3 regions of the Clostridium sp. B9 genome follow, and region 2 is predicted to be linked to each of the others. Evidence: a T-box and tRNA genes for the amino acid it is inferred to sense, from the RefSeq annotation. Region 2 holds a T-box; the other regions hold tRNA genes.

Evidence for each region. The T-box of region 2 lies ahead of ACQZHJ_RS16690 (glycine--tRNA ligase). A T-box ahead of a tRNA ligase gene usually reads a tRNA of that ligase, here a tRNA-Gly.
Region 1: it has a tRNA-Gly gene. The T-box ahead of ACQZHJ_RS16690 (glycine--tRNA ligase) is inferred to sense a tRNA for this amino acid. The anticodon was not compared.
Region 3: it has a tRNA-Gly gene. The T-box ahead of ACQZHJ_RS16690 (glycine--tRNA ligase) is inferred to sense a tRNA for this amino acid. The anticodon was not compared.

Annotation. Positions count from the first base shown of each region.
Region 1 covers NZ_JBNWKA010000003.1:2,989,856-2,997,999, forward strand. The annotation lists gene ACQZHJ_RS13200 (DUF6873 family GME fold protein) at 1-413, shown strand, start outside; gene ACQZHJ_RS13205 (N-acetylglucosamine kinase) at 677-1,657, shown strand; gene ACQZHJ_RS13210 (NUDIX hydrolase) at 1,771-2,325, opposite strand; gene ACQZHJ_RS13215 (hypothetical protein) at 2,540-3,079, opposite strand; gene ACQZHJ_RS13220 (hypothetical protein) at 3,270-3,647, shown strand; tRNA gene ACQZHJ_RS13225 (tRNA-Cys) at 3,692-3,766, opposite strand; tRNA gene ACQZHJ_RS13230 (tRNA-Gly) at 3,768-3,841, opposite strand; tRNA gene ACQZHJ_RS13235 (tRNA-Gly) at 3,847-3,921, opposite strand; tRNA gene ACQZHJ_RS13240 (tRNA-Phe) at 3,927-4,002, opposite strand; gene hslO (Hsp33 family molecular chaperone HslO) at 4,081-5,055, opposite strand; gene ACQZHJ_RS13250 (class I SAM-dependent DNA methyltransferase) at 5,070-5,807, opposite strand; gene ACQZHJ_RS13255 (small, acid-soluble spore protein, alpha/beta type) at 5,859-6,131, opposite strand; gene ACQZHJ_RS13260 (aspartate-semialdehyde dehydrogenase) at 6,403-7,380, shown strand; gene dapA (4-hydroxy-tetrahydrodipicolinate synthase) at 7,401-8,144, shown strand, end outside.
Region 2 covers NZ_JBNWKA010000003.1:3,687,884-3,696,027, reverse strand. The annotation lists gene ACQZHJ_RS16715 (type III pantothenate kinase) at 1-222, shown strand, start outside; gene dusB (tRNA dihydrouridine synthase DusB) at 229-1,197, shown strand; gene greA (transcription elongation factor GreA) at 1,490-1,966, shown strand; gene lysS (lysine--tRNA ligase) at 1,991-3,496, shown strand; tRNA gene ACQZHJ_RS16695 (tRNA-Asn) at 3,687-3,761, shown strand; T-box leader at 3,880-4,048, shown strand; gene ACQZHJ_RS16690 (glycine--tRNA ligase) at 4,227-5,630, shown strand; gene ACQZHJ_RS16685 (M20/M25/M40 family metallo-hydrolase) at 5,753-6,871, shown strand; gene ACQZHJ_RS16680 (hypothetical protein) at 7,086-7,784, shown strand; gene ACQZHJ_RS16675 (S66 family peptidase) at 7,858-8,144, shown strand, end outside.
Region 3 covers NZ_JBNWKA010000003.1:3,539,516-3,547,659, forward strand. The annotation lists gene ACQZHJ_RS15870 (pyridoxamine kinase) at 1-20, opposite strand, end outside; tRNA gene ACQZHJ_RS15875 (tRNA-Lys) at 275-350, opposite strand; tRNA gene ACQZHJ_RS15880 (tRNA-Gly) at 413-486, opposite strand; tRNA gene ACQZHJ_RS15885 (tRNA-Gln) at 550-624, opposite strand; tRNA gene ACQZHJ_RS15890 (tRNA-Arg) at 628-704, opposite strand; gene ACQZHJ_RS15895 (hypothetical protein) at 811-1,503, opposite strand; gene ACQZHJ_RS15900 (HNH endonuclease) at 1,697-2,101, shown strand; tRNA gene ACQZHJ_RS15905 (tRNA-Gly) at 2,239-2,313, opposite strand; tRNA gene ACQZHJ_RS15910 (tRNA-Gly) at 2,334-2,407, opposite strand; tRNA gene ACQZHJ_RS15915 (tRNA-Leu) at 2,415-2,498, opposite strand; T-box leader at 2,750-2,960, shown strand; gene thrS (threonine--tRNA ligase) at 3,032-4,963, shown strand; gene ACQZHJ_RS15925 (M3 family oligoendopeptidase) at 5,016-6,710, opposite strand; gene ACQZHJ_RS15930 (5-formyltetrahydrofolate cyclo-ligase) at 6,796-7,386, opposite strand; gene ACQZHJ_RS15935 (class I SAM-dependent methyltransferase) at 7,664-8,144, opposite strand, start outside.

The DNA of each region.
Region 1 (8,144 bases), 700 kb from region 2:
ATTTAAAAGAAACTTTTATACATAACACTAATTTTACTGATCCTGTTTTATTTGAAAAAATTAAAGACAAAAAAATTATAAATATAAAACAAGGCTATTCTAAATGTTCAATTGCTATAGTTTCAGAGAAAGCCTTGATAACTTCTGATAGAGGAATTTATAATTCATTGAAAGAATCTAACCTTGATGTTTTATTAATACCAAGTGGTGATATTTCTCTTCCCGGATTAAACTATGGATTCATTGGTGGCACTTGTGGATTAATTTCTCCAAAAGAGTTAGCCTTCTTTGGAAATTTAGAACGACATGCTTATGGTGACAGCATAATAGCTTTTCTAAAAAAACATGGTGTTAAACCAATATATCTTTCAAAGGATAAATTGGTTGATAGAGGAAGTATTCTTACTATTTAATTTTCAATAATCAATATATTTTACTCAAAATAGTAATAAAAGTTGATAAAATAGCATATAAATATTCTTTTTTAAAATTGACACCTTTTTGGTTACATTATTAATTTCAATATTTTAGAATTTAAAGTGAACAAATTTAATGTTTTTTGAATTATTTTTTACTTTAATTCATAGTTTTGGTTTTCCATTGATTACCTATTTATTGGTATAGTACAATTAAATTGATACGGTAATTACAACTATGTTTTAAAAGGGGGAGACTTATGTTTTATTTAGGTATTGATGCTGGTGGAACCAAAACATCCTTTATGCTTATCAACCATTTAGGGGAAGTTTTATCAACTCATAATGCTGGAACATGTCATATTCACCAAGTAGGATTTGATGGTTTCAAAAAAGGAATTGAAAAAGGAATTATTGAGGTTTGTAACAAAGTTAATATTTCTAAGGAAGATCTTAGCTATTCATTTTTAGGCTTACCTGCTTATGGAGAAAATGAAAGCGAAAAAATAGAGATGAATTCTATAATTGAAGAAATTTTGGGTGAAGGTAAATTTTCTTGTGGAAACGATGTAGAAGTTGCTTTAGCTGGTTCTTTAGCTGGTCAACCTGGAATTTGTATAATTCTTGGAACTGGAGCAATAGCTTCTGGTATAACATCTGACCTAAAAACTACTAGAACTAGTGGATGGGGACATATCTGTGGAGATGAGGGCTCAGGTTATTGGATTGCTAAAAAAGGTGTAGAGATATTTGGTAAGCAATCAGATTATAGATTGGAAAGAACTGCTCTTTATGACATTTTCAAAGAAAAGTTAAATTTAAAAACAGATTTTGATTTAATATTCCTTATAAAAGATGAATATAATCAAGATAGAACCAAAGTCGCTAAACTTGCAATGTTAGTCTATGAAGCTGCTCTAAAAGGCGATAAATATGCCTTAGATATCTACAAGCAAGCAGCTAAAGAATGTCTTCTTATGGTAAACGGTATAACTAGCCAACTTGAATTTACTGGTGTTTTAAATATATCTTATTCTGGAAGCGTATTTAACTCAGGAGATTTTATCTTAAAGCCATTAAATAAATATCTTCAAGATAACTATACTTCTTTTAATTTGACAGCACCTATATTGCCACCAATAAAAGGAGCTGCTCTAAATGCACTTAAGCTTCATACTGGAGAAATTCCAGAAGGTGTAGTTGAAGCTTTGGCTAATGTACCCAAAGAAATAACTGTTTAATAACTAAAATACATTAAAAGCTTATAAGTAAAGTAGAGAACTACTATATTTAGCTCATCAGTTTTCTACTTTATCTTTATAAGCTCTTTTTATGTTTTATTAAAGATTATATTCTATATAAAAGCTAATACTAAAGCTGTTTTAACAGAAACATTATTATTTTTAATAAATTCCTTAGCTTCTTTTATTGGAAGTTTTACAACTTCTATCTCTTCATTTTCTTCTATATTCTCAGTTGATATAGTTCCATGAACTTTCATTTTAACAACTGATACAGCTTCATCTGACATTCCCACTGAAGTATAGCTTGGTTTTAATAAATATTCACACTCACTAGCTAATAATCCTGTCTCTTCAAACAGCTCCCTTGTAGCTGCTTCTTCTACACTTTCATCACCATCTATAAGTCCTGCTGGGAACTCATATATGTAATCATTTATAGCTGGTCTGAATTGCTTTATTAAAACTAATTCATCCTCCTCAGTTATTGGAATAATCATAACTCCATCTGCCTTATCATGATTATTAACTTTACATACTAAATCTTTTTCTGCTCTTCTACTAGCTATAAAGTACTCTTTATCATTTCCAGCCTTATTTTCTATATCTAACTTATATAAATTTAAATACTTACAATCAGTTAGCTTTTTAATATCTTTTATTTTCATAATTAATACTCCTTCCATAGTAAAACATAAAAAATAAATTATTAGTTTTTTATTATTTATATATTTAATTTCTAATTACTACTTAGACCACGCTTAATATTATAATCAAAAATCCTCTCTATAGTAATTTTACATATAAAAAAGATAAATATAAAGTTTTCCTTTATATTTATCCATAATTTTTCATTTACTAATCAAAAATATAAATTCAATTTTAATTCAAGCCACCTTCACCATTTTCAGTGAATATCATACTATTAGTCTTACTTATATCTAACACAATTATCCCACTCTTAAAACTCAAATAAATTCTATGACCGTAACCACCCAAATTCTCTTCTTTATAATCCCAAATATGATTATTTACAGTTTTTCTAATAAGATTATAAATATCACATTCTTCTCCTCTTCCAAATTTATATCTAAATTCTTTTTTCTCAAACTCCTTAAAATCATTTTCTGCAAAAATTTCTAAAAATCTCAATTCTTTTCCTTTTTTAATATAAAAACTATTTTTATCATTTTCTATAACTTTAATATCATAATCAAATTGCAATTTATTTTTTATTAATTCTATTAATCTTAATTTTTCTAAATCCATTCTATTTTCGAAGCTACTTATTTTTGAATTTACATATGGAGTTACTTTCCATCCACAACCTATGTTTTTTTTATTTTTTCTCAACTCAATAGCATCTCTAATCATTAGACAAATTAAAGTTGCTACTAAAATTACTATAAGAATTAAAAACATTTCCATTCCCCCTCATAAGTTTATCTTTATATAAATATAATGTAATTTTCTCACAACATTAAACATATTATATTGTGAGTAATAATCTACTATATTGTATGCTTTTTAATTTATTTTATTGATAGTTCACAATATTTTTTGTAAACCTTTACCATAAGTTCATCAATTTTAATTGTAGGGGGATTTTATTATGAAGAAATTAGTTAAGCTTCAAAAGGAAGTTAAAAATGATTTAGGAGTTAAAGAAAGTTTAGATGTACTGATAGCAATTGATAATGTTAAACTTATTCAATATACCTGCCCATCCGGTGATTTTTACTCTGTAGATCACAAGGACTTGATTGTTTTTATGGAAGATAACGAATTGAAGACTTCTAAAGAACCTTCAGATAAAGATGTTGTAGCTGTTATAACTTGGTTTAAATATCATGGAACTCAAATAATAAAATTATTCTTAAAAGACACAGTAGTAGATAATGAGGAAGTTTACAATATAACTATAAGAAAAGTATTTGCAGAAACAAACTTCTCTAAATTTGGAGAAAAGCTATTATCTTCTTTAATCTAAATAAAACAAAAACATCTATAAGCAAGCTTATAGATGTTTCTTTTTGGAGGCGCCACCCGGATTTGAACCGGGGAATAAAGGTTTTGCAGACCTCTGCCTTACCACTTGGCTATAGCGCCATGGAGCGGGTACCGGGAATCGAACCCGGGTATCCAGCTTGGAAGGCTGGTGTTCTACCATTGAACTACACCCGCAGTATTGGAGCGGAAGACGAGACTCGAACTCGCAACTTTCACCTTGGCAAGGTGACACTCTACCATTGAGTCACTCCCGCAATACTGGTGGCTCGAGCAGGAATCGAACCAGCGACACGAGGATTTTCAGTCCTCTGCTCTACCGACTGAGCTATCGAGCCAAATGTCTTGAGAGCCTCAAGACATATATTATTATATTAACTTAATTTATAATTGTCAATATATTTTTTTTATTTTTTTTATTTTTTCTTAATTTTCTTTTTTGCTTCTTTTTCAGCTTCTTTTTCTTCAGCCTTCTTCATCTCTTCTGAAACTTCATCAGCAATATTACGTTCTTTTTCTTCTAATATTTTACCAATATCTTCTTTAGTGAATACATATGATGTATTGCAGAAATGACATTTTAATTCCTCATCTTTTCCTTCATCATATAATTCTTTTAAATCTTTATATCCAATACTTATTAAAGCTCTTTCTACTTTTTCTCTTGAGCAATCGCATTTATATTCTGGTTTAGTTTCTTCTAATATTTTTAAATCCATTCCATCAAATATAATCTCAATAACTTCTTCTATAGATTTACCTTCTGATAACATTGTAGTTAATGAAGGCAGCTCTTCTAATCTGTAAGTTAATAAATCACCTAATAATTCTTCTCCACCAGGTAATAATTGAATTATAAATCCACCTGCTTTTTTAATTGAATGATCTCTATCAACTAATACTCCTAAAGCTACTGCTGAAGGAACTTGTTCTGATACTGTAAAGTAGTAAGCAAAGTCTTCTGCTATTTCTCCACTATATATAGGAACTTGTCCTACATATGGATCTTTTAGTCCTAAGTCTTTTATTACTGTTAATCCACCATTTTTACCAATAGCTTCTCCAACATTTAATTTACCATTTTCTACATTTAAAGGTAAATCAACATGTGGGTTTCCTATATATCCTTTAACACTACAATCTGAGTATGCAGTTACAGTAACACCTTTAGCAGCTCCACCACCATTTATTTGTAATGTAACAACCTCTTTTTCTGATTTTAACATAGCACCCATCATAGTACCTGCTGTTAACATTCTTCCTAATGCAGCAGCTGCTGTTGGTGTACAATCATGTATTTTTGATGCTTTATTAACTAACTCAGTAGTCTCTGTTGCAAATATTCTTATCATACCATCTTTAGCAATGGCTCTTATTAATTTATCACTCATAATTAATCCCTCCGTTATTTTCTTACTATATAAACTATTCTTTCGGCATCTTCAGTCACATCTTCTTCCGTATAACCCTTATGCTTTTCTTCTATTTTAAAGCCTATTAACTTAAGAATACTTTCTATTTCACTTTCTTTGTAAGCTCTCTCTTCATGAACTTCTGTGAATCTTTCATACTTATCTCCATCTTTTACGAAGAAATTTAAGTTCATTTCTACTATCTCATCTTCAAAGATGTTTTCCCAAGCATAAAATAATTCTTCACTATCATAAGTATATACATTATTTCCTAATACCTCTGATATTTTATAGTATGAGTTTATATCAAATACAAATAAACCATCCTCTTCTAAATGATTATATACTCCTCTTAGATAATTTTCCACACTTTCATCATCTAAAATATAATTTGTTGAATCTAAAACACATGTTATTAGGTTAAACTTTCTATTTAACTCTAATTCACACATATCTTGACAAACGATTTTTCCTCTAACTCTATTTTCTCTAAGCTTTTTATCAGCTTCTATAAGCATTTCATGAGAAAGGTCAACAAAATAATTTTCTTTGAAGGATTTTCCTACATGAATACCAACATTACCTGTACCACAAGCTAAATCTAAGTATCTTTCCTTAGTTACTGAATACTGATCACATTTAGCTAAAGCATAGTTTGCTATGTTCTCATAGTTTACATCTTCGTATATAAGTTCATCATAAACTTTTGCCATCATCTTATAACTTTTCATAATAATTTAAATCCCCCATGTGTTATTCTACCTAAAAATTATATACTTTTTTTATTTTTCGTCAACGGGAGCTTTCTTTCTTCCTAATATTTCATCATTGCTTGGTATCTTTAACGCTTTCTTTCTTTTAGTCATCATACCTCCAATTCTGCCTGTTTCTTCTGCTGTAAGTCCTCCCCAACCAAATTGGTCTACCTTCTCACTCAATCCTAATTCACCTGCGATTTCATATTTCATATTTTCTCTCAATTGCTCTGCTGGAGTTAATTGTTTGTTTGATTTAAGTTTTCCTTTTATTATTTTTTTTAATGGTGTTTTGCTCATTTTTCTTCCCCTACTTTCATTATATTTTAAATTTATTATTACCCCCTAGGAGCTTAAATATTCATATACGTAAAGATATGAAAGTTAACTTACTTAAATCTTTCAAATTAATGATAAATTACACTTGATAAAGTGTTTCAAATTGAACTATATTTAATATATAGAAAAATAATATTTAAGTAGTTTTATTCCTAATTGGATAACTTATTACAGAACAATATTCAATAGATAGAAATAGACTATATTATAATGTAAATTAGGAGGGGTTACTGTGTATAATGTAGCAGTAGTTGGGGCAACAGGAAATGTAGGAAGAAAATTCCTAGAAATCCTAGCAGAAAGAAATTTCCCAGTAAAAGAATTATATTTATTTGCATCTAAAAGATCAGCAGGTAAAAAATTAAAATTTAAAGATGAAGAAATAGTTGTTGAAGAATTATGTGAGGCTAACATAGAAAATAAAAAAATAGACTTCGCTTTATTCTCAGCAGGTGGAAGTGTAAGTTTAGAATTCGCTCCTATCTTCTCTAAACATGGAGCAGTTGTTATAGATAACAGTAGTGCTTGGAGAATGGATAAAAACGTTCCATTAGTAGTTCCTGAAGTTAACCCAGAAGATGTTAAATGGCACAATGGAATAATAGCTAATCCAAACTGTTCAACAATTCAAGCTGTAGTAGCATTAAAGCCATTACATGATAAATATGGAATCAAGAGAATAGTTTATTCAACTTACCAAGCGGTTTCTGGAGCTGGAATTCAAGGTATATTAGATTTACAAGAAGGAACAACAGAAAAGTTCCCTTATCCTATATTAGGTAATGTAATTCCTCATATAGATGTATTCTTAGATAATGGATACACAAAAGAAGAGATAAAAATGATTGAAGAAACTAAGAAAATTCTTCATGATGACTCATTAAGAATAACAGCTACAACTGTAAGAGTACCTGTTTTAAATTCCCATAGTGAAAGTATTAACGTTGAATTAAATTCTTCATTTGAACTTGAAGACGTAGTTAATCTATTTAATGTTTCACAAGGAGTAATTGTTCACGACGATAAAGATAACTTAAAATACCCAACACCATTAGAACTTAGTGGTAAAGATGAAGTTTTTGTTGGAAGAATAAGAAGAGACTTTAGCTTAGATAATGGTCTAAACCTATGGGTTGTGGCTGATAATATAAGAAAAGGTGCTGCTCTTAATGCAATACAAATTGCTGAAATACTTATAAAAGAAAAATAATTAATTTTGGAGGTAATACTATGACTCTATTTAAAGGTTCTTGTGTAGCTTTAATAACTCCATTCACTGAAGATGGTGTTAATTACGAGGAGCTAAGAAAATTATTAGAATGGCATATTGAAAATCAAACTGATGCTATATTAGTTTGTGGAACTACAGGTGAAGGTTCTACTATGACTTTAGAAGAAAAGAAAGAAGTTATTAAATTCTCTGTTGATGTAGTGAACAAAAGAGTTCCTGTAATAGCTGGAACTGGTACTAACAATACTAAATCTTCAATAGAACTAAGCCAATATGCTGAAAAAGTTGGCGCTGATATGGTGTTAATAATCACACCATACTATAATAAAACTTCTCAAAAAGGATTAGAAGCTCATTTCAAAGCTGTAAATGATGCTATAAATATTCCAATAATGCTTTACAATGTTCCAGGAAGAACAGGTATGAACATTTCACCATTAATGCTTACTAAACTTGCTGAGCTTAAGAACGTTGTAGCTATCAAGGAAGCTAGTGGAGATATTTCTCAAGTAGCTAAAATGGCCGAATTATGTGGTGATAAAATAGATATATACTCAGGAAATGATGACCAAATAATCCCTATACTTTCATTAGGTGGAGCTGGTGTAGTTTCTGTTTTAGCTAATGTTATTCCTGAAGAAACTCACAGAATGTGTGAAAAATATTTCTTAGGAGAAGTTATTGAAGCTCGTGAAATACAACTAAAATATCTTTCATTAGCAAACTCATTATTTATAGAGACA
Region 2 (8,144 bases):
AGTATGCAGGCTGGAATAATATATGGATATATTGGAAAAGTTGAATATATAGTTAAACGTATGAAGAAAGAGATGATGGACTTAGGAGAAAAGGAACCATTTGTATTGGCTACAGGAGGGTTAGCTAAACTTGTTTATAGCGAAACGGATGTAATTGATGAAGTAGACCGTAAATTAACTTTAGAAGGACTTAAAGTACTTTACGAAAAAAACAAGGAGTAGAAACTAATGAAAATATCAAACATAGTTTTAGAAAATAATGTTTTCTTAGCACCTATGGCTGGAGTAACAGATATATCTTTTAGAGGATTATGCAAAGAAATGGGAGCAGGAATAGTTTGCACTGAGATGGTTAGTGCAAAGGCATTGTACTATGGAAGTGAAAATACAAAAGAATTAATGAGAATTGCTGATGAAGAGAAACCTGTATCATGCCAGATGTTTGGAAATGATCCAGAAATAATGGCTTATGTTACAGAAAAACACTTTAACACAAATGATGATATATGTATAATAGATGTAAATATGGGATGTCCAGCACCTAAGATTGTTAAAAATGGTGAGGGCTCAGCCTTGATGAAAGACCCAAAGCTTGCTTATCAAATTATAAATAGCATTAAGAAGGTTGCAACAAAACCTGTAACTGTTAAGTTTAGAATGGGATTTGATGATGAACATATAAATGCTGTTGAGTTTGCTAAAATCATGGAGGAGGCCGGAGCAGATGCTGTAGCCATTCATGGAAGAACTAGAGCTCAAATGTATGAAGGTAAGGCTAATTGGGATATAATTAGACAAGTAAAAGAATCAGTAAACGTTCCTGTTATAGGAAATGGGGATGTTTTTAGCGCTGATGATGCTTTAAGACTTAAGAATGAAACTAACTGTGATGGAATTATGGTTGCAAGGGGAAGCATGGGGAATCCGTGGATTTTCAAGCAAATAGTACAGAATTTAAATGGTGAAGAAGTTTATATACCAACACCAAGTGAAAAGATAGATATGTGTATAAGACATTATAATTTAGCTCTTAAGTATGATGGAGAGCATAAGGCAGTTAGAGAAATGAGAAAGCATACAGCTTGGTATATTAAAGGTTTAAATAATTGTACTGAGATAAAGAACAAATTAAATATAGAAGCAGACCCAAATAAGGTTATGGAGATTCTTAGAGAATATAAAGAGTACTTAAAGTAAAAAATAAGTATAATATTTATCATAAATGAGTATATAACTGGATATAATAAAGCATCAACAAAATATTGGATGTTTAATTTATACAAATAAAGGTGAGAATTAAAGCTAAATAATGCTTTTTTGTTTAGTCTATTCTATCTTATGTAATATATGGTTTGACATAATAAAATTTAGGAATTATAATAACTTGAATAATCAGGCTTTAATAATCTTAAAGTTTTTATGAATTGTATATTAACAGGTTAAGTTTAAATATGATATTATAATAATATGTTCAAAGGGGAGAAAGAAAATGAGCGAAAAGAAACATATAATGACATATGAAGGTGTTAAAAAATTAGAAGATGAATTAGAATATCTTAAAACAGTAAAAAGAAAAGAAATAACTGAGAAGATAAAAGTTGCTTTAGGATACGGAGACTTAAGTGAGAACTCAGAGTATGATGAGGCTAAAAACGAGCAAGCTTTCACTGAAGGAAGAATAATTCAGTTAGAGAATATGCTTAAGAATGCTGTTGTTGTTGATGAATCAGAAATATCAACAGATGTAGTAACAGTTGGATCAATTGTTAAAGTTATGGACTTTGATTTTGATGAGGAAGTTGAGTACTCAATCGTTGGTTCAGCAGAGGCAGATCCAATGAACTTTAAGATATCAAACGAATCACCAGTTGGTGAAGGTCTAATGGGTAAAAAAGTTGGAGATGTTATAGAGATAGAAGTACCAGGAGGAACTACTAAGTTCGAGGTTCTTGGAATAAGAAGATAGATAATTAGATGGAGGGATTTTTAAATGTCAAATGAGGAAATGAATATTCACGAAGCAGAAGCTCAATTAAGTGAACAAGAGATGTTAAGAAGACAAAAACTTGTAGAATTACAAGAAGCTGGTAAGGACCCATTTGATGTATACAAGGTAGAGAGAACACACTCTTCTGCTGATGTAAAAGATAATTTTGAAGAGTTAGAAGGTAAAGAAGTTAAAATTGCTGGAAGACTTATGTCAAAAAGAGGTCAAGGTAAAGTTGTATTCGCTGACTTAGCTGATTTAGCTGGAAAAATTCAATTATTCATAAAAATTGATAATGTTGGAGAAGAAGCTTTAAAAGAATTTAAAACATTTGATTTAGGTGACTGGGTTGCTGCAACTGGAGAAGTATTTAAAACAAAAATGGGTGAGGTTTCAGTAAAAGTAACTTCATTCGAATTAACTTGTAAATCTTTAAAACCATTACCAGAAAAATGGCATGGATTAAAAGACCAAGACTTAAGATACAGACAAAGAGAAGTTGATATAATAACAAACCCAGAAGTTAAGGATACTTTCATTAAGAGATCTCAAATAGTTAAAGCTATAAGAGAATTCTTAGATAACAGAGGATTCTTAGAGGTTGATACACCAATACTTTCACCAATCGCTGGTGGAGCTGCGGCTAGACCTTTCATAACTCACCACAATGCTTTAAATATAGATATGTATTTAAGAATTGCTACAGAGTTATACTTAAAGAGATTAATAGTAGCTGGATTTGAAAAAGTTTATGAGATGGGTAAAAACTTCAGAAATGAAGGAGTTTCAGTAAGACATAATCCAGAGTTTACTGCTATAGAGTTATACGAAGCATATGCTGACTACAACGATATGATGGAAATCATGGAAAACATGATTGCTTACGTTTGTGAGAAAGTAAATGGAACAACTAAAGTTATGTACGAAGGAACTGAAATAGACTTCACACCACCATGGAGAAGAATCACTATGGTTGATGCAGTTAAAGAGTTCGCTGGAGTAGACTTTAATGAAATTAAGAGTGATGAAGAAGCTCAAGCTATAGCTAAAGAGAAAAACTTAGAATTCCCTAAACCATTAGACAAAGTTACTAAAGGTGAGGTTCTAAACATGTTATTCGAAGAGTACGGTGAAGAGCACTTAATCCAACCTACTTTCTTAGTAGATTACCCAGTAGAAATTTCACCTCTTACTAAAAAGAAAAGAGGAAACGAAATGTTCACTGAGAGATTTGAAGGTTTCGTATATGGTAGAGAGGTATGTAATGCATACTCAGAGCTTAACGATCCAATAGTTCAAAGAGAAAGATTTGAGCAACAAGCTCAAGAGAGAGAATACGGAGATGATGAAGCATACATGTTAGATGAAGAATTCATGAGTGCTTTAGAAACTGGTATGCCTCCAACAGGTGGATTAGGAATCGGTATAGATAGAATGATAATGTTCTTAACAGACTCATCATCAATCAGAGACGTTATATTATTCCCAACAATGAAACCACAAAAATAGTTTATTATATTAGGAGTTTACGCAATGTAAACTCCTATTTTTATTTAATTAAAATAAGTAATTTAAATTGATATAAAGCATGTACAATTGAGTATAAATTTGATAAGAAAAACACGCAAAATTTTTTAAAAAAATAATAAAAAAACTATTGTATTTTATTTGATGTATGCTATAATAATATTGTAAATGTTCCTCGGTAGCTCAATGGTGGAGCACTCGGCTGTTAACCGATAGGTTGGAGGTTCGAGTCCTCTCCGAGGAGCCATTTTTTTTACTCAAAAATAGATGAGAAAGAATTTATAAATATATAAAATTTATATGTTTATAAATTCTTTTTTTATTGACATATAATTTAGTTTTGATAAAATTAAGAATATAACTTAATATGTACTGTGATGAAGAAGAGTAATCTTAAAATTCTTTTTTAGAGAGATAACGGTTGGTGAAAGTTATTAAAGGTTTAAGATGAAGGGAGCTTTTGAGTACAATTGTTTAGAAAGATGAGCTTTTGCTAAAAAGGGTGGAACCGCGGAATTTAATTTCGTCCCTTTGGATGTGAAGAGCTTTTTTTATTTTATATAAGCCCTTGTGCTTTTAATCTTTAAAGTATTTCTAGCAGAATTATTGTCTGTTAGAAATATTCTACCGGAAAAGTCTAAATTTCTTTTTGAAAGAGAAGAATTTACTATAAATAAAAATAATTTATTTAATATAAATGGAGGTAATTAAAATGGCAGTAGAAAAAACTATGGATAAAATAGTAGCCTTATGTAAGAATAGAGGATTCATATTCCCAGGTTCAGAAATTTATGGTGGACTTGCAAACTCATGGGATTACGGCCCACTTGGAGTTGAGTTCAAAAATAACGTTAAAAAAGCTTGGTGGAAGAAATTCGTTCAAGAAAGCAAATACAATGTTGGACTAGATTCAGCTATATTAATGAATAGAGAAGTTTGGGTTGCATCAGGTCACGTTGGTGGATTCTCAGATCCTCTAATGGATTGTAAAGAGTGTAAAGCTAGATTCAGAGCTGATAAACTAGTTGAAGACCATATGACAGAAAGCGGAGTAGAAGTTGCTAACGCTGATGGATGGACTAATGAAGAATTAATGGACTACATAACTAAGAACAACATAGTTTGTCCTAAGTGTGGAAAATTAAATTACACAGATATCAGAAAGTTCAACTTAATGTTCAAAACTTTCCAAGGTATAACTGAGGATAGTAAGAACGAAGTTTATTTAAGACCAGAGACAGCTCAAGGTATATTTGTAAACTTTAAATCAGTTCAAAGAACTACTAGAAAGAAAGTACCATTTGGAATAGGTCAAATAGGAAAATCTTTCAGAAATGAAATAACTCCAGGTAACTTCACTTTCAGAACTAGAGAGTTCGAACAAATGGAACTTGAATTCTTCTGTAAGCCAGGAACTGACTTAGAGTGGTTTAACTTCTGGAAAGAAAGCTGTTGGAACTTCCTATTAAACTTAGGAATGAATAAAGATAACATAAGAATGAGAGATCATGGAGAAGAAGAGTTAAGCTTCTACTCAAATGCTACTTCAGATATAGAATACTTATTCCCATTCGGATGGGGAGAATTATGGGGAATAGCTGATAGAACAGACTATGACTTAAATAAGCATGCTGAGCATTCAGGTCAAGACATGACTTACTTAGACCCAACTACAAATGAAAAATATGTACCATACGTTATCGAGCCATCATTAGGAGCTGACAGAGTTGCATTAGCATTCTTAGTTGAAGCTTATGATGAAGAAGAATTAGAAGGAGCTAATGGAAAAGTTGATGTAAGAACAGTTATGCATTTACACCCAGCTTTAGCACCGTTCAAAGCTGCTATATTACCACTTTCTAAGAAATTATCAGAGAAAGCTGATGAAGTTTACGCTGAGTTAAGCAAACATTTCAACGTTGACTATGATGAGACTGGAAGTATCGGTAAGAGATATAGAAGACAAGACGAAATTGGTACTCCATTCTGTATAACAGTTGACTTCGATACATTAGAAGATGGATGTGTAACTGTAAGAGACAGAGATAACATGGAACAACAAAGAGTTAAAATAGAAGACGTAAGAGCTATAATAGAAAAAAGCTTAGAATTTTAGTTTTTAAAGACCTAGATTAAAAATCTAGGTCTTTTTTTGCGTGTTTTGTTATTATGGACAAGTGTTCATTTATGGTATAATTAGATAAAATTTATTGCATGCTTTAAGGGAGGCTTAATAATATGATAAATGAAAAAAGAGTTTTAGATAGTTTTTTAGATTATATACAAATAGATAGTGAAACTTATAGTGAAGCAGAGTTTGCTAAAAGATTAGAAAAAGATTTAGTTGAAGCTGGATTAGAAGTTGAGTTTGATAATAGTGGAGAAAAAGTTGGCTCAAATACAGGAAACTTAATAGCTAGATTAAAAGGTAATGTAGAAGGAGAAACGATTCTTTTTGCATGTCATATGGATACTGTTAAGCCTGGTAAAGGAGTAAAGCCAGTAATAAAAGACGGTTTTATATATAGTGATGGAACAACTATATTAGGTGGAGATGATAAAGGTGGAATAGCTGCTATCGTTGAAGCTATGAGAGTTATAAAAGAGAATAACATAGACCATGCTGATATAGAAATAGTATTTACAATAGCTGAAGAAACTGGACTTTTAGGAGCTAAAAATTTAGATTACTCAAAAATAAAAGCAAAAAAAGGATTTCTTTTTGATACAAGTGGAGATCCAGGTTTAATAACTACAATTGGACCTGCTCATGATACTTTAAAAGTTACTATAAAAGGTAAACCAGCTCATGCAGGTGTTTCACCAGAGTCTGGAATAAGTGCAATTCAAATAGCTTCAGATGCTATTGCTAATATGAAACTTTTAAGAGTTGATGAAGATACTACTGCTAACATAGGAAAAATATCAGGTGGAGTTGCCAATAATGTAGTTTGTCCAGAAGTTGTTATAGACGCGGAGGCAAGAAGTACAGTTACTGAAAAATTAGATGTTCAAACAAATCACATGGTAGAAACTTTTAAAGCTTCTGCTGAGAAATTTGGTGGAGAAATTGATATTCAAGTAAATAGAATGTATGGACCATTTGTTGTAGATGATAATGATGATATAGTTTTACATGCTAAGAGAGCTTTCAAAAACTTAGGAATAGAAGGCGTTACTAAAGCTTCAGGTGGTGGAAGTGATACAAATATATTCAACTGTAATGGAATAAAAGCAGTTAACCTTTCAAGTGGAGAAAGAAAACCTCATACTTTAGAAGAGCACATGAAGATTGAAGATTTAGAAACATTATCAAAAGTTGTTCTTGAATTAATAAAAGAAAGCATAACTAAGTAGTTAATTTAATTATTTAAAAGATGAAGGAAAAAATTTCTTCATCTTTTTTTATTTTTTAGAAAATAAATTTAAAAAGGTCCCTAAATAGAATTAGAGCTTTGTATTTAGTAGTGTAAGTTAGTTAATGAAAAAAGTATTACTCAAATAAATTTAAATTATTACTCAGAAAATAAAAAATTAAGTATAGGGAATTTCTATTTAGGAGGATTTTGAAATGAAAAAATTAATGTTAGGATTGTTAGTATCTTCAATAATTGGTGGAGCAGGAATGGGACTTTTAGCTATGTCAGGAGAAACAACTACTAGAGCAAATAGTTTTGTTAACAGTGAAGTAGAAAACAGTGAATTGGCTAATATAGAAGAAGTGAAAAAGGAGACTTTGCCAGAAGTTTTAGGGTTGAGTAATCTAACTCAAGAGGCTGAAGAAAAGATTGTAGAGAGTATAGGTGCGGATTTAGGATTTGTTAATATAAAGGAATTTGATGAAGATTCAGCTAAGATGGTAAAAGAGTATTTTGGCATAGATGGAATGGACGGTTTATCTGAAACAGAGAGAGAAAAGAAAGTAGGAGAAAAATTAGGTGTTATTAGTTTAGCTTCTTTAGAATTAGCGTCAGAAAAAGTTGTTAGTGAATCATCAAAAGTAAATAATGTAGATGAAAGTAAATCTAAAAATAAAGTTGGGAATAAAGTCAATGCAAATAGTAATTCAGTAAGTTCTTCAAGTAATAAGTTAAACAATAATACAGGTAATAAATATGACGATGATATCTATGATGACCAAGATGATTTATATGATAAGGACGACTGGGATGATGATTCAGATGACGATATTTACGACCATAACGATAATGATTTAGATGATAATGACAATGATGATGATGACAATGATGATGATGACATGGAGGACTAATAAATATTAAATTTATTCCATTAAAATTTTTAAGTGTTATTATATATAATAACACTTATTTTTATGGAGGTTTATTATGAAGAGCTTTTTAAAAAGTGGAGATAAAATTGGAATAATAAGTTGTTCCAATGGTTTGAGTAGAAAAAATAAGGATATAATAGAAATAATAAGAGATGATTTAAAGAATTTAAATATAGAGATAGTTGAAGCAGAAACTTTATATGCTAAAAAACATAATCTTTTTAGTGGTACAGGAAAAGAGAGAGCAGAAGCTTTAGAAAAATTATTTTTAGATAATGAAATAAAAATGGTTTTTGATGTTTCAGGCGGAGATTTGGCAAATGAAGTATTGGAATTTTT
Region 3 (8,144 bases), 150 kb from region 2:
ACCTTCTTCATTGGTCTCATATATTTATCTCCCTTCAAATATCCACAAAAATTTTATTCTTTAATATTATATTGTTTACTTAAAGTTATATCAAATGTATCGATTCTATTATATCCCCTTCAAAGTTATGTCTTAAGATATAACTGAAAATAACTACTCACTTAAAATAAAATATTATTGAAAATTAGATGTTATTTCATAAAAAGATCTATATAACTTTATCTAAAGTAATATCTTTTTATAAAAAAAAGCATCGCTTAAGTTAAGCGATGCTTGGTGCACCATCAGGGATTCGAACCCTGGACTCCCTGATTAAGAGTCAGGTGCTCTACCAACTGAGCTAATGGTGCATATTTACTTTTATTTAACTTCTTAACTATTATTGAATAAATTTACAGTCATAGTTAAAAAATGGAGCGGGTACCGGGAATCGAACCCGGGTATCCAGCTTGGAAGGCTGGTGTTCTACCATTGAACTACACCCGCTTAGTATGTTTATATATTAACATATTGTTAATATATTGTCAACAAGTTTTTCCATAAAAAATTTGGCTGGGATAGCAGGATTCGAACCTGCGAATGACGGAGTCAAAGTCCGTTGCCTTACCGCTTGGCGATATCCCAGTATGGTGTACCTTAAGGGATTCGAACCCCTGACCCACGGCTTAGAAGGCCGTTGCTCTATCCAGCTGAGCTAAAGATACAAACTTGAATCAACAAAAATTATTATACATATTTCTTTTTAATATGTCAACATTTTTTTATATTATTTTTATAATTTTATTTTAATTAATACTAAGCGTGTTGATTTTAAACAACATCTTCCAAATATTTGAATAATACTTTTTTAAATATTGCTTCATCTTCTTTATTTTTATGAGCATTAGCACATACTTTAAACCATTCTTCAGCAGTCATTCCTATAGTTTCTTCATAGCATTTCTCACAATCAGTTTGTAAATTAGTATCAACAACGAATTTTCCTAATTGTTCAGCATTATTAAAAACTTTTATATATAAAAATTCATCGTCATCTCCAAGCCAGTTGTTGTTAAATCTACTACAAAAGATTCTTAACTTTCTCATTCCATTATCAGCACTTAACCCATTTATTTTTTTTAAGGCTGCAATATCATTTTTCATTTTCTTCTTATCTTCTTCACTAGCTTTACTATTTATCATAGAAACTATTTTTTCAACATCAATTGATGGTATATGTGTTATTAATTTTTTCTTACCTTCAACCCATTTATAATAGGCTTCTGGCATAAAAACGTATTGAATAAATTGTACTAAGCGATTAAAGTTTGGAACCATTACCCAAACATTTTGTATTCCAACATTTCTATTAAATATCACATAATGTAGATATTTTGTATCTTCAGTTATAGGTTCATTTTTGAACATTCTACCTTTTAGGGTTTCATTTTTTCTTATTAACTCACCCCAAAACTTTTCGGGATTTTCTTCTTGTTTAAATTTTTGATGAAATAAGTTACGCATTGCAAAACCCCCTTTGTATATACGTTATACTTTAATTATATTGTTAACTTTTTGTTACATCAAAGCTTAAAAAAAACTATATTTCCTTATATATCCTCATATAGTTCTAAATACCTTACTTATATTGATAAAACCTATTTTTTATGCTATTTTAGTACTATAAATGGGTATATAAAAAAGTGAGGAGGATTATATGTCTTATTATTGTGAAATTTGCGGTGATTATGCAGATGTTCACCACATAGTTCATAAATCAAAAGGTGGTCTAGATTTCAATTTAAACTATAAATATTTATGCAGAAAACACCACCGTTCTAAAAGTGGTCCTCATAGAGATAAGGTCATTGATTTAAAATATAAACTTGAAATGCAAAATAACCTTTTTGAACTTTTTAAAAAGGATTTTTATACAGGAAATGAGGTTAAGAAAATGCTTGGTCTTACACCTGGTTCACTAAAAAAACTTACTAAAGACCTTAAACTATTTAAAGAAGGCTACTCTAAAGATGATTTAATATTTAGACTTATGGGAAAAAAGATTTATTCAGAAGAATATATAGAAGATTTTATATTGCAAAAAGCAATTAGTTGTATTTAAAGCTAACAAGAAAATAACTCTTGTTAGCTTTTTTTGTAATTAATTTGTATGTTGGTTTGTATATATTACGTTATATTATTTTTTAGAAAAATTATTAAAAGCACAAAAAAACAACTGAAATCTCAGTTGCTTTACTATGGAGCGGAAGACGGGACTCGAACCCGCAACTTTCACCTTGGCAAGGTGACACTCTACCATTGAGTCACTCCCGCATATTTATTTTTTTCATAAATGGAGCGGGTACCGGGAATCGAACCCGGGTATCCCGCTTGGAAGGCTGGTGTTCTACCATTGAACTACACCCGCTTAGTTTTGGTGCAGATGAAGGGAGTCGAACCCCCACGCCTAAGGCGCTAGATCCTAAGTCTAGTGCGTCTGCCAATTCCGCCACATCTGCAAAACTATACTATTATTATAATATTTTTAATTTTGCATTTCAAGTATTTTTCTGTAAAATTTTCTTTTTAAATTTAATTTATAATCACAGTCTATAAAATTTCTCCATATAATATTTTTAAGTCATACTAAAATATCTTTGAACATAATAAATCTATAGATTCTAATTTATTATTGCAAATAACATTATTTTTATATTATTATCCATTGACATCCAAATCCAATAAACTTATAATCAGAAGTACATATTATATTAATACGTTGAAGAGACGAGTAAACTTCGGTACATTTTCAGAGAGAAAGTACAGTAGCTGTGAGTACTTTTAAATGGAATTAGTTGAAAACTACCTCTGAGTGACTCTAATCAAGTCCGTTTTAATCACGTTACGATTAACTAAAGTGGTACTTTTATATAAAGTACAATTTGGGTGGAACCACGGGAATATACACTCTCGTCCCTTTTCAATTTGAAAAGAGACGAGAGTTTTTTATTTTATATGAATAGATAGTAATCAAATGAAAGGAGAAATTAATATGATAAAAATTACTTTAAAAGACGGTTCAGTTAAAGAAGTTAAAGCTGGACTTTCAATTCTTGAAATAGCTCAAGATATAAGCCAAGGATTAGCTAGAAACGCATGTTGCGGATTAATAAATGGAAAAGTTGAGGATTTAAGATTCACAGTTAATGAGGATTGTGAATTAGCTATCTGTACTTTCGATTCTAAGGAAGGTCAACATGCTTTTAACCATACAGCTTCTCACGTATTAGCTGCCGCTGTTAAAAGATTATTCCCTCAAGATAAGTTAGCTATAGGACCATCAATAGATAATGGATTCTATTATGACTTTGATACAGAAAAACCATTCACAGCTGAGGAATTAAACAAATTAGAAGCTGAAATGAAAAAAATAATTAAGGAAAATCCTGAAATAAAGAGATTTGAACTTCCAAGAAACGAAGCTTTAGAACTTATGAAGGATGAACCTTATAAAGTTGAACTTATAAATGACCTTCCAGAAGATGAGGTAATCTCATTCTACCAAATAGGTGAATTCGTAGATTTATGTGCTGGACCTCACTTAATGGCTCTTAAACCAATAAAAGCTGTTAAATTATTAAGATGTACTGGTGCTTACTGGAAAGGTAACGAGGAAAATAAAATGCTTTCAAGAGTATATGGAACTGCATTCCCTAAGAAAGCTGAATTAGATGCTTACTTAGAAGCTTTAGAAGAAGCTAAGAAAAGAGACCATAATAAATTAGGTAGAGAATTAGGAATATTCACTACTGATGAAAATGTTGGTCAAGGACTTCCTCTATTAATGCCAAAAGGAGCTAGAATAATCCAAACTCTTCAAAGATGGATAGAAGATGAAGAGCAAAGAAGAGGATATGTTTTAACTAAAACTCCTTTAATGGCTAAAAGCGACCTTTACAAAATTTCAGGTCACTGGGATCACTATAAAGATGGTATGTTTGTTTTAGGTGATGAAGAGGTTGATAACGAAGTATTTGCTTTAAGACCTATGACTTGCCCATTCCAATATGCAATATACAATGCTACTCAACATAGTTACAGAGATTTACCTGTAAGATTTGCTGAAACTTCTACTCTATTCAGAAATGAAGCTTCAGGAGAAATGCATGGACTTATAAGAGTAAGACAATTTACTCTTGCTGATGGTCATATAGTATGTACTCCAGAGCAATTAGAAGATGAATTCAAAAACACTGTTGATCTAGTTAAGTACGTTATGGAAACTTTAGGAATAGCTGATGATATTACTTACAGATTCTCAAAATGGGATCCAAACAATACTGAAAAATACATCAATGATCCTGAAGCTTGGGAAAATACTCAAAATATAATGAGAGAAATATTAAATCACTTAAAAATAGATTTCACAGAAGCTGATGATGAAGCTGCTTTCTATGGTCCAAAACTTGATATCCAATTCAAGAACGTTCATGGTAAAGAAGATACAATCATAACTATTCAAATAGACTTCGCCTTAGCTGAAAGATTTGGAATGTACTACATTGATAAAGATGGAGAAAAGAAACGTCCATATATCATTCACAGAAGTTCAATAGGATGTTATGAAAGAACATTAGCAATGCTTATAGAAAAATATGCAGGTGCTCTTCCAACTTGGATAGCTCCAGTTCAAGCAAAAGTTCTTCCTCTATCAGATAAATATGCTGACTACGCTAATGAAGTTGTAGAAGAGTTAAGAAGAAGAGGCGTTAGAGTTGAAGCTGACCACAGAGCAGAGAAAATAGGATACAAAATAAGAGAAGCTAGATTAGAAAGATCTCCTTACATCTTAGTTGTTGGAGAAAAAGAAGCTGAAAACAGAGAAGTTTCTGTAAGAAGCAGAAAAAATGGCGAAGAAGGTGCTATGCCTTTAGCTGACTTTGTTAACAGACTTGTATTAGAAATAGCTAACAGAGAAAACTAATCTTTGATTATAATAAAAAGAACTTGGAATTATCCAAGTTCTTTTTTGTTATTTAAAATTTGCTATCATCTATACTATTTAAATATTTATCCACTTCTCCAACTATACTTTCTACACATCCATTTTCAAATGGTGATTTTAAGTTTGCATAGTTTACTAGTCCTAAGAATGTTTTTGTTCCCCCTATATTGCAAAGATTTAAATAATCCTCCCATGCCTTTTCATGATTATCTCTATCTTTTTTCCAGAATTGAAGGGCACATATTTGGGCTAATGTGTAATCAATATAATAAAATGGTGATAAGAATATATGATTTTGTTGGAACCACCAACCTCCTCTTTCTAAGAAATCACATTCTGAATAATCCTTATGAGGAAGATATTTTTTCTCTATTTTTCTCCATGCAGCTTTTCTCTCTTCAGGAGTAGCTTCTGGATTTTCATATATAAAATGCTGGAACTCATCTACAGTTATTCCATATGGTATGAATTTAACTGCACTTCCTAAATGATAAAATTTATATTTATCTGTATCTTCTTTAAAGAATAAATACATCCAAGGCCATGCAAAGAATTCCATACTCATTGAATGTATTTCACAACTTTCCATAGTTGGCCATTGACACTCTTGCATCTCAATCCAAGAACTTCTAAAGTTTTGGAATGCATGCCCAGCTTCATGAGTTAATACATCAACATCTCCCGCAGTACCATTAAAATTTGAAAATATAAATGGTGCTTTATAATCAGGGAAATTAGTACAATATCCACCAGCAGCTTTACCTTTCTTTGCTACTAAATCCATTAAATCATTATCAACCATGAAGTCAAAGAACTCCTTAGTTTCTTTTGAAAGTTCTGAATACATTACTTTGGCATTTTCAACTATCCATTTTGAATCTCCTTTTGGAGTTGGATTACCACTTAAGAATTCAAATTTCTCATCATAATAACTTAACTTATCAAGACCAAGTCTCTTAGCCTGTCTTTCATATAATTTATTATTTATAGGTACAATATACTCTTCTACTTGTTTTCTGAACTTCTCAACCATATCTTTGTTATAGTCAAACCTATTCATTCTCATGTATCCTAATTCAACAAAGTTATTATATCCAAGCTTCTTAGCTATTTTAGTTCTAACTTTTACTAGTTCATCAAATATTCTATCAATCTCAGCTTCATTATGAAGGAAAAACTTATATTTTGCTTCTGATGCTCTTTTTCTAACATCTCTATCAGCAGATGTCACAAAAGGAGTTAGTTGTGCTAAAGTTCTTTCCTCTCCATCAAACATTATCTTTGCGGAAGCTATAAGTTTTTGATATTGGCTTCCTAGTTTATTTTCTAACTTCAAATCCTCAATAATTTCTTTTGAGAAACATTTTTTAGCAAACTCTGCACCTTTTATAATTGGCTCACCATAATATTCACCTATTTGCTCTTTAAATTTAGATTCTAATAATGCATTATAGAATTTATCATTTATTTCTTCTACTAGTGGACCATTTTCATCCCAAAATTCACTTTCTCCATTATAGAATTCATCTTCTGTGTTTATTGTATGTCTAACTTCACATATAGAATTCATTGTAGTAATATTATTTCTTATCTTATTTATATCTTTAATAACCTTTTTAGCTTCTTCAAAATCTTTAGCCTCACCTAAAGTTACAATAAGATTTTCTACTTCTTTTCCACATTTACTTATATCAGGTCTCTCATACTTGAAATCCTCAAATTTCATTTTTTAGCCCCCTTGTTATATTTTTCTATACTTTAATTCTGTCACAACAAAAATTTATTATCAATAATATATTCTTATCATTATATTATTTTTTTAATTCATCATGTTTTAAGTCTATAATTCTCTTTTCGCTTATAATGACCTGAACTTTCTCATCAAAAAATTCGTGAGGTACTTCATCTAAAATCTGAAAATCATAACATAATGCTACTCTTTTACCATTAGGATATTTTCTTAAGAACCTATCATAAAATCCCCCACCGTATCCTAATCTATTTCCCTTCACATCAAAGGCTAATCCAGGTATTATAATTAAATCCACTTCTTCACTTATATCCTCACATTCCATACTAGGCTCTAATATTCCAAAGGCTCCACTTTCATTTAACTGGAGCATAGAGTCTATTTTTAATGCTTTCATTTGTCTTTCCTTTGCATTTATAGGAATAACCTTTGGAACAGCAACCTTTTTATCTGAAGAAAGTAACTCTTTTATTATTTCAGTTGTATTAATTTCCGAATCCATATTTACATATATAAATACAACCTTACTATTTTTATAAACTTCACTTTCAAAAAGAGCCTTTTTTATATTATCATCATACTTTAATTTTATTTCCTTACTTAAATTCTCTCTCTTAAACTTAATTTCTTTTCTTAACTCTCCCTTATCCATAAAATTTCCTCCCTTTAGATTTTTATTAATTTTACCATATTTTGTATTTCAATACTACTTGAAAAGACAATTACTTTTATAAATAACATCTTAAATCAAACCATCACAAGCAAGTATTTTAATTTAAATTCCTAATTTAATTTTAATATTTATTATAAAGATTATACTCCTTTATAGTATATAATTTTATACTCATTACAAAAATAAAGCATGATTTAATTATGAAAGACAATTAAATCATGCTTTTTAAAAATTTCTATTATTTATATTTTAATTATTATTTTCTTGCAACTATTGTGAATGTCTTAGGAATCCCTTTATCAAAAACTTCACTTGATAAGTTAGGCTCCTCAGTTAAACTCTCTATTTTAAGTCCAGCCTCTGCAACTGCTGTAACTATCTCTCCCAAATTCCACTTACGTAAAAATACTTTTTCAACTTCTCCTTCTTCTAAGTACTTTGAGTAAGCAACTTCTTTTTCTTCTAATGAAGTATCAAAGTAATCTCCTGTAACCTTGTGCTTTCTTACCTTAGCAGTAGTTCCCCTTGAACTTATAAGCTTTGTTGAAACTGGATGAAAATCCCTTATTATAGCTTTTCCACCATCTTTTAATAAATCATATATAACTTTCATGAATGGAATCAAATCTGAGAAATAATGAAGTATTCCCATCTCTGCGAAGACAATATCATAATCTCCAGTAACCACTTCCTCTGGCATATTTAAAACATCACTTAAAATATACTCTATTTCTACT